One region of the Geodermatophilus sp. URMC 63 genome, then DNA from elsewhere that is predicted to be linked to it. Evidence: predicted binding sites of a transcription regulator. Region 1 holds the regulator's gene; the other holds the start of a gene.
What was found. The regulator LexA, encoded in region 1, represses DNA repair genes until DNA is damaged. The targets are predictions, from matches to a motif close to TCGAACANNTGTTCGA.
Positions count from the first base shown of each region.

Region 2: the regulator LexA is predicted to act here: its motif matches at 2,052-2,067, upstream of ACWIZO_RS06025 (DUF222 domain-containing protein).

Region 1 covers NZ_CP199956.1:5,401,959-5,407,383, forward strand. The annotation lists gene ACWIZO_RS26160 (hypothetical protein) at 115-768, opposite strand; gene ACWIZO_RS26165 (LysM peptidoglycan-binding domain-containing protein) at 903-1,538, opposite strand; gene lexA (transcriptional repressor LexA) at 1,825-2,616, shown strand; gene ACWIZO_RS26175 (hypothetical protein) at 2,665-3,720, opposite strand; gene ACWIZO_RS26180 (phosphatase PAP2 family protein) at 3,767-4,525, opposite strand; gene hflX (GTPase HflX) at 4,676-5,425, opposite strand, start outside.
Region 2 covers NZ_CP199956.1:1,225,193-1,230,617, reverse strand. The annotation lists gene ACWIZO_RS06030 (RecQ family ATP-dependent DNA helicase) at 1-19, opposite strand, end outside; gene ACWIZO_RS06025 (DUF222 domain-containing protein) at 246-2,039, opposite strand; gene ACWIZO_RS06020 (DUF2786 domain-containing protein) at 2,249-3,481, opposite strand; gene ACWIZO_RS06015 (putative bifunctional diguanylate cyclase/phosphodiesterase) at 3,574-5,425, opposite strand, start outside.

The DNA of each region.
Region 1 (5,425 bases):
CGCACGGGCACCGCCGGAGGGCGGGTCGGTCGGCGGTGGAGGCGCTCGCGGAGGCCCCGCCCGGTACCGGGACCCGGACCTGCCGCGACCGGCGAGGACGCCGGGACGGAGAGCTCAGACCGGGCGGCGGACGGCGGGACGCCCGCCGCGCGGGTGGGACGCCAGGTCGTTCAGGCGGATCGGGCGGGTCAGCAGGTCCGGCTCCCCGACCTCAGCGGAGGACGCTGCGGAGGACCCCGCGGAGGCGCCGGAGCCGTCCGGAACGGCGGGGGTGCCGACGGCGACCGCCGACATCTCGGCGGTGAGCGCCCGGTGCCGGCCTGCACCGGCGGACCCGTCGGCGGGCGCCCGGTGGCGGCCCGCTGCGGCGGACCCGACGGCGGGCTGCTCGGCGGTGCCGTCGGCGCCGTGCCGGCGGCCGGCACGGAACGTGCGGCGTGCCGGCTGCACCGCGGCCATCACGACGGTCGCGTCGGGACGGGGTGAGCCGTCCTGCCGGTCGCGATCGCCGGTGTCGGCGGTCGGTGACTCGGCCGGCGTCCCGGTGTGCGCGAGGGACAGGTGCCGCTCGGGCAGGCGCACACCGGCGAGGTCGACCCAGGTCGGCTCGCCTCCGTCGCGCCACCGCACCTGCGCCTGGCAGCCGCCGCGTTCGTCGTGCCGCCAGCCCAGCATGGCGCCGGGAGCCCAGCCGCCGTCCACGCACACCTCGACGTCCTGCGGCGAGCGGAAGACGACTGCGGCCCGGCTGCTCACGGCTGCTGACACGTCCTCGACCGTAGGTGCCGGCGAGGCTCCGGTCCGTGAGCGACCTCGCGCGGAGGGTTGACGAACTCGCCGCCGCCCTCTCGTCCATGTCTGCCGGAGCTCGGCGGCCGACCCGGCCGCCCCGCAGCCGGCGCTCACGGCAACTGCAGGACCTGCCCGGGCACGACGGACGAGCCGCGGAGGTCGTTGAGCTCCTCGATGGCGTCGACCACGACGCGCACGTCGTCCCCGTCCGCGGCGACCTCCCCCGCGATCGACCACACCGTGTCGCCCGGCTCGACGACGACGCTGCTCTCCCCCGCGAGCCGCAGGCCGCCGCCGGCACCGCCCACCAGCGGCGCGAGCCAGGCGCCCAGGCCGACCGCTCCGCCGAGGGCGAGCACGGCGACGAGGCGCCGCCCCCGCCGGGTCAGCCGCACGGCGGCCGGCGCGCAGCCGCCGCGGACGGGGCCACCGGTGGTACCGGAACGCAGCGGCCGCCCGCTCGGACGGGCCGGGTCGCGCCGGGCGCCGGGCCGCTCGGAGGCCGGCCCGGCGGTGCGCACGCCCGCGGCGGCCGGGTGGTCGGGGACGGGGCGCAGGTGCCCGCCGACACGCGGGCCGGAGCCCGGCAGGGCTCCGGGCGCTGCCGGCCGGGCCGGGCGGTCGACAGCCGCCACACCTCCGCCACCGGCACCGACACCGCCACCGGCCGCGGACCGGAGCGACGGCCGCCACGGGACCTGGACCGTCGCGTCGAACTCCAGCACGTCCTGCCGCACGGTGCCCATGACCACTCCTCCTCGTCGGTGTCATCCGGTCGAACGCCTGTTCGATCGAACGCCTGTGCGATTCCTAGCGCAACCCGCCGACGGGGTCGACCCCGACACCTCCCGGCGATTTCGAACACACGTTTGAAGTACCGGCTCCGAGGCGCTACCGTCCGACCAGCACCCGTCCGCCGTCGCCTCCGGGCGCCGAGGCGGTCCCGTCCGGCCGGCGGTCCCGAACGAGGAGCCGCGGCCGGGCAGGAGCAGGACACGAGGGCCGTGGCGACACGGCCGGCGAGGAGGAGACGTGGCGGGCACGAGCGGGACCGGCCAGCGCACACGCACCGGCGGGACGTCCCGCCGCGCGGGCAGCGGCGCGGGTGGGGAGGAGACCGGCGCGGTCCGCACCTTCCCCGACCGCACGGAGGCCGGCGACGGCCTGACGCAGCGGCAGCGCCGGGTGCTCGAGGTCATCCGCGACTCGATCGAGCGCCGCGGCTACCCGCCCTCGGTGCGCGAGATCGGCGAGGCCGTCGGCCTGTCCTCCGCGTCGTCGGTCGCCCACCAGCTCTCGGTGCTGCAGAAGAAGGGCTGGCTGCGGCGCGACCCCAACCGCCCCCGAGCGCTCGACGTCCGGCTGCCCGGTGAGACGCCGGGCGAGGCCGCCGCTCCCGCCGCTGCCCCCACCGGCGCCCCCGCCGGCGCCTCCGCGGCCGACACCGGTACGCCCACCTACGTGCCCCTGGTCGGCCGGATCGCCGCCGGTGGCCCGGTGCTCGCCGAGCAGGCGGTCGAGGACGTGTTCCCCCTCCCCCGCGAGCTGGTCGGCGAGGGCACGCTGTTCATGCTGCGCGTCGCCGGTGACTCGATGGTCGACGCGGCCATCTGCGACGGCGACTGGGTCGTCGTGCGCCAGCAGCCCACCGCGGAGAACGGTGAGATCGTGGCCGCGATGCTCGAGGGCGAGGCCACGGTGAAGACCTACAAGCGCCGCGACGGGCACGTGTGGCTGCTGCCGCACAACCCGGCGTACGAGCCGATCCCGGGCGACGAGGCGACCATCCTCGGCCGTGTCGTCACGGTGCTGCGCCGGGTCTGACCCCGCACCGCTCGCCGGCCGGCCACCCCGTGGGGGCGGGTCGGCCGGTCAGCGACCGACGGGCGGGCCGGCCAGGTCGCGCCGCCGGCACAGCCGCCCGCCGATCCAGACGAGGACGGCCGCGACGGCAGCGGCCACCAGCCCGGCGGTGACCGGCGAGGGGCCGCCACCGTCGCCGGAGAGCAGTCCCGCCAGCGACGGGTCGGCCGGGGCCGACGGCGCAGCCGGCGTCGAGGCGGCGGTGGCAGCCGGCACCGGGACCAGCGTGACGTCGCCGGGCACGCCCTCCCCGGCGACGAGCAGCGCGCCGCCGTCGGCGGTGAAGGCGACCGCCTCCCCCTGTGGCTCCGCGGGCAGCGCGACGCGCACGGGCTCGCCGGCCAGCGCGCCCGGGACGTCGGAGCCGGCCAGCGGCCAGACGTAGGCGTCGGTGTAGGTCCGCAGCGCGATCCGGCTGCCGTCGCGCGCGACCGCGCCACCGGTGACCAGCAACTGGCCGGCACGCCCGACCGGGCCGCCGGGCGTGCCGGTCAGCGTGAAGGACACCGTGCCGACGTCGGCCAGCCCGACGGTGCCGCCGTCGACCAGCGGCGCGGCCGGCCGGTAGACGTGGCTGGCGCCCAGGACCTCCTTGGTGACCACGTACGGGGTGCCGTCCGGGGCCAGCAGCAGCGCCTCGGCGTCGTGCGCGCCGTCGGGATAGGTCAGCCGGTACAGCGCGGTGGCGCCGTCGGGACGCAGGGCGATGAGCGCGACGGTGGCCCGGGTGCCGTTGTTGTCCCCGGTGTCGGCCAGCCAGACCGTGCCGTCCGGGCCGACCGCGAGGTCCTCGGGGTCGTAGGGGTCCAGCGGGGCGGTCACGACGTCGACGACCTGGCAGGTGTCGTCCAGCACGTACACCGCCACCTGGTCGCCGCCGTCGGCCGTCGCCACCAGCCGGTCACCGACGTCGACCAGACCGGACAGCTCGGCCAGCCGCGGATCGGTGACCTGGCAGCGGACGGACCCCGCGGCCGGCTCCTCGGCACCGGCGGACGGCGCACCGGCCAGCGTCACGGCCAGTGCCAGGGCCGGCGTCAGGGCCAGGTAGACGCGGGCGGCCACCCCGCGGCGGGCCCTGCGACGGCCGGGAACGGGCCCGCGACGCGCGTCACGACCGCGCGGACGGACGGCCGGCTCGCGCACGAGGCCAGCGTGACAGCACGGCTGCGTCCAGTGCGTGAACCACGCCCAGCAGCAGGAGGCCGACGGCCGCGCCGACCACCGCGTCGGTCACCCAGTGGAAGTCCAGCGACACCATGGCCACACCGGCGGCCACCGGCCCGAGCACGCTGAGCCACCACAGCGTGCGCTGCACCCGCGGACCCAGCCGGTACTCGACCGCCTGCCAGCGGGCCACCCCCCACATGAGCACGGCGTTGGCCACGTGCCCGGAGGGATAGGAGGCCCCGTCGCGGTGGAAGAACGACCCCGGGTAGGCCGGGGCGGTGCGCCCGGTGCCGAACTTGAACGCGTAGACGACGACGGTGAGCAGCGCCAGCGCGGTGAGGACCCGCACCAGCGGGAGCAGCGTCCGCCGCCGCACGCACAGCCAGCCGACCAGGACGGCCAGCACCGCGAGGATGGTGCCGCGCCCGCCGATCTGGGTGACCGCCCAGACCGGCCAGTAGGCCGGGGAGTCGCGCAGGTCCCAGCCGCTGACCACCTCGGAGACCCGCAGGTCGACCCACTCGAGGTAGCCGCGGCTGAGCAGGTCCACGGTGACGGCGGACGCGACGAGGAAGGCGCCGAGCAGCAGCCACCACGGCGGGCGGCCGGGGGTGACCACGCGGCCGGGCAGGGCGGCGGGCTCGCCGGGCCCGTCCCCGGCCGGTGCGCCGTCCCGGCGCCGCACCACGCCGCTGGTCATCGGGTCACGGTACCGGCCCGTGACCCGTCCGTGACCTCGGCCGCCCGGCGGCGAGGCGGACGGCGAGGGCGGACAGCGAGGGCGGACGGCGAGCCGCCCGGGGCCCGGCGCGGAGCCGGGCACCCGGGCGGCGGGAGCGGGGAGGACCGGTCAGCCGACGGGCACGGCGAACCGCTCGAGGGCGGCGGCCAGGCCGCCGTCCACCCGCGCGGAGAGCCGGGTCCCCGACGCCTCGTGCTGCTCGCTGAGCACCTCGCCGTCGCGGTGGACGCGGGCGACCAGGTCACCGCGGTCGTAGGGCACGAGCACCTCGACCTCGACGTCCGGGTGCGGCAGCCGGGTCGCGACGATCTCGCGCAGCCGCTCGATGCCCTCGCCGGTGCGGGCCGAGACCCAGACCGCGCCCGGCAGGGCGCGGCGCAGGGTCAGCACGTCGTCCTCGGTCATGGCGTCGACCTTGTTGACGACGATCAGCTCGGGCACCGCCGCGGCGTCGATCTCCTGCAGCACCACGTGCACCGCGTCGATCTGGCCGAGCGGGTCGGGGTCGGAGCCGTCGACGACGTGCAGCAGCAGGTCGGCACCGGCCACCTCCTCGAGCGTCGACCGGAAGGCGTCGACGAGCTGGTGCGGCAGGTGCCGCACGAAGCCGACGGTGTCGGTGAGCGTGTACTCGCGGCCCTCGGGCGACTGCGCACGCCGCACCGTCGGGTCGAGGGTGGCGAACAGCGCGTTCTCCACCAGCACGCCGGCGCCGGTCAGCCGGTTGAGCAGGCTGGACTTGCCCGCGTTGGTGTACCCGGCGATGGCCACGCTCGGCACGGCGTGGCGGTCGCGGCCCGAGCGCTGGGTCGCGCGCGCGGTCGCCATGCCGGCGATCTCGCGACGCAGCCTGCTCAC
Region 2 (5,425 bases), 1.3 Mb from region 1:
CCTGCTTCTCTCGGGGCACCGGCACGCGCTGCCCGGGGCCCGAGATCGGCAAACGGAGCGCTGCTGGACGCTGGGCTCCGCGGGCTCGGTCGCATCTCCGCGGGAACGCGGCGGGATCGGCCGGGTCGCGTCTCCGCGGGAACGCGGCGGGAATGCGGCGGGATCGGCTGGGTCGCGTCTCCGCGGGAACGCGGCGGGAATGCGGCGGGATCGGCTGGGTCGCGTCTCCGCGGGAACGCCGGCCGTCAGGTGTCGGACGCCCCGTCCCCGGCCGCGAGGCGGCGGAGCCGGTCGCGGTGGTCCATCAGGACCCCGACCGCGTACCGCAGGTCCATCCGCTCGCCGCTCGCGGGCAGCACGTCGGGGAGCGCCGGCTCACCCGCGGGGAACAGGACCCTGCCCATCGCGGCAGTGCCCTCCGCCGCGTACCTCCTCCGGTGCGGCAGGCCGGGAATCCTGCCGGAGCGCAGACCGGCGGAGGGGTGCAGACCGGCGGAGGGGTGCTGGCCGGCGGAGGGGTGCTCACCGGCGGCGGAGTCTGTCCTCGGCCGGAGCGATCGGCGCTTCGGACGTCTCCCGGCGCGGAGGCCCTGCCGTCCGGCCGCGGCCCGTCTCCGACGAGCCGACCGCGTCCCCTGGGCGTCCTCGGCCCGGCGGGCGACGCGCACCGGCCGCCGGCCGACCTCGTCGTCGATCGGGTGGACGCCGGTGAACGGGTCGAGCGTCGTCGGCTCGACTGCCGCGTCCCGGGGGTGCGAGGTGTCGTCGAGGCCGTCCAGGCCGCCGTGGAAGGCCGCGTCGGCCGTGCCCCAGACGTGCCGCCCGTCCGGTGCCGTGACCACGAGCCGGCCGTCGACCCGGGCCACGACCAGGTCACGGTCGTGCACCAGGCCGTGGTCGACGTCGCAGAGCAGGACGAGGTTGTCCAGATCGGTGCGACCCCCGAAGGACCAGTGGCGCAGGTGGTGGGCGTGGAGTCGCTCGACGCGCGTCTCCGGGCAGCCGGGCCGTGCGCAGCCGCCGTCGCGGCGCAGCAGCGCCTGCCGTTGTCCCTTGCTGGCGCGTCGCCGTCCGCGGCCGAGGGCGAGGGGCTCGCGGCCGCGCTCCAGCATGGTCACGGCTGTGGCGTCGCAGAGCATGCGCCGGGCCTGGGCCGGCGTCAGGGCGGGACCGCCCTCCAGGTGCGCCCGGCCGGCCGCGGTGTCGTCGGCGAGGACGGCGGCGTCGACGTGCACGACGACCTCGCGCCGGGGTGGGTCGCCGGGACGGCGGTCGGCGTCCACCCCGGCCCGGGCGAGCGAGGCGAGCGCGCTCAGCCGGCGGGCGGTGGTGCGCTCGTGGGCCAGCCCGGCCAGCTCGTCGTCGTCCGCGCAGCGGCGGTGCAGCTCCTGCCGCTCCTGCCAGTCCGATCCCGGGGCCGGGCCGACCTCCCGGGTGCGCACGTTCTGCGCCCGCTCACGCCGGGCCTCGCGCTCGGCGACCGACTCGATGGCGGCCAGCACCTCGGCGCCGGGTTCGGGGCGCAGCCGCAGTCGCAGGGTCAGCATCCCGTCGTCGTCCCAGGAGTACTGGAAGGACTCCCGGGACTCGGGCCGGTCGTGCTCCTCGTCGTCGGCGCGGTCGGCGCGGCGCCAGGAGCGGACGAAGCTCTCGAGCTGGGCGGCGGTGGTGTCGACGGCGAGGTCGAGCAGCGCCCCCTCCGTGTCGGGCTCCGCGATGCGCGTCAGCGCTCGGACCTTGGAGTAGGACAACCGGCCGTCGGCGAACGCCGCCTCGGTGAGCGGGAGCAGGCGCAGGGCCCGGGCCACGCGGACGTGTTCCCTCGCGGCACCCGGTGTCAGGCCGCACTGCCACGCCAGCCAGTGCCCGCAGGACCGGATGCCCCACCCGTGCCAGCCGTCGCGCTCGTCGAACTCGGCCACCAGGCGCAGCCACGCGGCGGTGGCGGCCGCCAGCCGGACGGCGCCGGCGGTGATCGCCCGGGCCAGTTCGGGCAGCGGGCTGCCGGAGGGGTGCGGGGTGCTGCTCGGCTCGGGCACGGCGTCTCCTCGTCGATCGTGTGTTCGGAGGCTATGGCCGGCCAGTGACAGAACCGCAGGTCAGAAGCGCAGGGACGTTGCCGCGGAGACGCGGCCGGGGGGCGTTGCCGCGGAGACGCGGCCGGGGGGCGTTGCCGCGGAGACGCGGCCGGGGGGCGTTGCCGCGCAGACGCGGCCGGGGGGCGTTGCCGCGCAGACGCGGCCGGACGTCAGTGCACGTGCGGGTGGCGGGAGCCGACCTCGGCGGAGTCGGCGGCCGCGCGGCCGGCCCACCAGCCCGCGGCGTCCGCCGAGGAGCGGCCGCGGCTGCTGCGGACGCGGGGGAACAGCCCGGTGAACGCGTCGTCCACCGCCTCCTGCCGCGAGCGCAGGACGGGCAGCAGGTCCACGCCCTGCTCCGTCGCCGCGGCCGTCGCGGCCCGGTCGCGCGCGCTGGTCAGCCGCTCGCCGATGCGGCTCGCGTAACCGAGCAGGAACGCCCGGCGGAACGAGCGGGAGGCCGACCCCCGGCGCGACGCCCGCTCCGCGGCCCCGAGGGCCTGGCCGACCTGGAGCAGCAGCGAGGTGAACAGCAGCTCGACGGCGTCGAGGTCGCCGCTGAAGCCGACCAGGGTGGCGATGCCGAGACCCTGGTACCAGACCAGCCGCACGCCGTTGGCCTCGGCGACCGCCCCCAGCAGCTGCACCTTGGCCCGCACGTACGGGTCGTCGACGTGGACCCGGCGGGTGTCCACACCTGTCCGGGCCGCCCCGCCGCCGGCCTCCAGCAGCGCGGAGTCGACCGCGTGGCGGGTCATCAGCTCCTGCGCCTTGGCGGTGAGCGCCTCGGCCTCGTCCGGGAACCCCGTGGACTCCGCCTTGGCCAGCAGCGCCCGGATGCGACGCAGCGCCCGGGCGTCGTCGGGCGCGGACGCCGGCTCCGCCCGGCGCGCCGCCGGGCCCCAGCGCGAGGGCGGCGGCAGCAGCTGGTCGATCCGCGCCAGCGTGCGCAGCGTCGCGGCCACGACCAGCACCTCCCGCCACGCCTCGCCGGCCGACCGGCCCTCGGCCCGGTGCCAGGCGGCCACCACGGCGGGGTTGCCGGCCGGGGTGCCGGCGGTCAGCGCCCCCAGCTCGCGGAGCTGGTCGACCCAGCCCTGCGGCGCCCGGGAGGCGGCGTCGGAGCGGCGGGCGTCCTCGGCGACGAGGGCGACCACCAGCCGCGCCGCGCGGGTGGTCGCCCGGCGGCGGACCGCGTGGGCGACGTCGGCCGGCTGCCAGCCCCGCTCCCACGCGTCCGCCAGGGCCGACAGCAGCGCCCCGGTGGCCCCGCCCGACCCGTCGACCGCCGGGTCGCGTCCGGCCAGGACGGCGGCCACCGCGCCCGCGGCGGCGCCGTCGGCGTGCCAGTCGCCGCCGAGCAGCAGGGTCCGCAGCCAGGTGTCGTCCGCCGTCGTCGCCATGCCGGCGATGCTCTCCCGGCGGCGCGGCGCCGTCGCGGAGGCGCTGTGGACGGCCGGCCGCCGTCCACAGGCCCGCGCGGGCGCACCGCGGATCACCGCGGACGGGCGAGCCACTCCCGTTCGATCCGGTCCGCCGGCACCGGGCGGCCCAGCAGGTAGCCCTGGACCTGCGGGCAGCCGAGCTCCCGGAGGCGCCGCAGCTGCTCCTCGGTCTCCACGCCCTCGGCGGTGACGGTGGCCCCCAGGTGCTGGGCGAGCGCGAGGACGGCGGAGACGATCGCGTCGGTCGGGCGGTCGTCGGGCAGCCGCGCGACGAAGGAGCGGTCGAGCTTGAAGGCCTGCGGCGTCCGCTCGCGCAGGGCGGCGAAGCTGGAGTAGCCGGTGCCGAAGTCGTCCACGGCCAGCACGACGCCGGCCGCGGTGAACCGCTCCAGGGCCGCCCGCGCGCCCGGCTCCACGGCGCAGGACTCGGTCATCTCCAGCTCGAGGGCGTCCGCGGGCAGCCCGACGCGGTCGAGCAGCGCGAGCACCCGGGGCGCGAAGTCGGCGGGGAGCAGCTGGCGGGTCGAGACGTTGACCGCCACGCGGGGGGTGGCGGCCCCGAAGACCCGGCGCCACCGCGCGGCCTGGGCGCAGGCCTGCTCGAGCACCTGCGCGCCGAGCTCGTGGATCAGCCCGGTCTCCTCGGCGGCGGCGATGAACTCCGCCGCGGGCACCTCGCCGCGCTCGTCGTCGTGCCACCGCGCGAGCGCCTCGACGGTCACCAGCCGGCCGTCGGCCACCCGCACGATCGGCTGGTAGGCGACCGTGACCGCCCCCGCGCCGACCGCGCGGCGCAGCGCGGCACGCAGCCCCAGCCGGTCCCGGGTCCGCTGGCGCAGCGGCTCGTTGAACAGCTCGTAGCGGTGCCCGCCCCTCGCCTTGGCCCGCTGCAGGGCCATGTCGGCCGCCCGGAGCACCTCCTCGGCGTGGCCGCCCCCGTCCGGCCCGGACGCGGCGTCCTGCTCCTCGCGCAGCCGCGGCCCGGCCAGGCCCTCCGCGTCGGCGACCGCGATCCCGACGCTGACCGTCACGACCACCTCCCGGCCGTCGACGGCGTAGGGCTCGGCCAGCGCCGCCAGCAGCCGCTCGGCCACCCCGGCCGCCTCCTCCGCGCCGGTCACGCCGTCGAGCAGGACGGCCATCTCGTCCCCGCCGAGGCGGCTGACCAGGTCGGCGGGCCGCACCGCCTGCTCCAGCCGGCGCGCGACCGCCACGAGCAGCTCGTCGCCGGCGTCGTGCCCGAGCTGGTCGTTGACGCCCTTGAAGCCGTCCAGGTCGCAGTAGAGCACCGCGAACCGGGCGTCGGGACTGCGCTCGGTGCGGTGTGCCGCGGCGTCGACCCGGTCCATGAGCAGGACCCGGTTGGCCAGCCCCGTGAGCGAGTCGTGGACCGCCGCGTGCTCGGCGGCCGCGATGCTCGCCTGCCGGCCGGTGACCAGCGCGCCGAGGGTCAGGCCGGCCAGGGTGAGGGTCACCAGGCCCAGCTGCAGGCGCAGCGGGCTCTCCACGACGTCCCGGCCGACCAGTGCCACGGCCAGGGCGTTGGCGACGAGCACGGCGAAGGCCACCCGGGGCAGCCCGCCGCGGACGGCGATCCAGATGAGCGGCACGTACACCAGGTAGGCCAGATCCAGGCCGCCGACCGACGGCTCGCCGTAGGCGAGGTACACCGTCGTCAGCAGCAGGACGGCCTGCCCGGCGACCTCCAGCTCCTGGTCCAGCAGGCGGGCGGCGAGGCGGCCGAGCCGGCGCGGGCGCACCCGGTCCGGCCAGGAGGCGTGCCCGTGCCCCCGTCCGGTCCACGGCGCGCCGGGGAGCGCCGGCCGGTCGCGCCAGAGCGCCGGCACCCGCCGGCTCGCGACCAGCAGCGCGGGCGCCAGCACCCCGACACCCGTGGCGCGC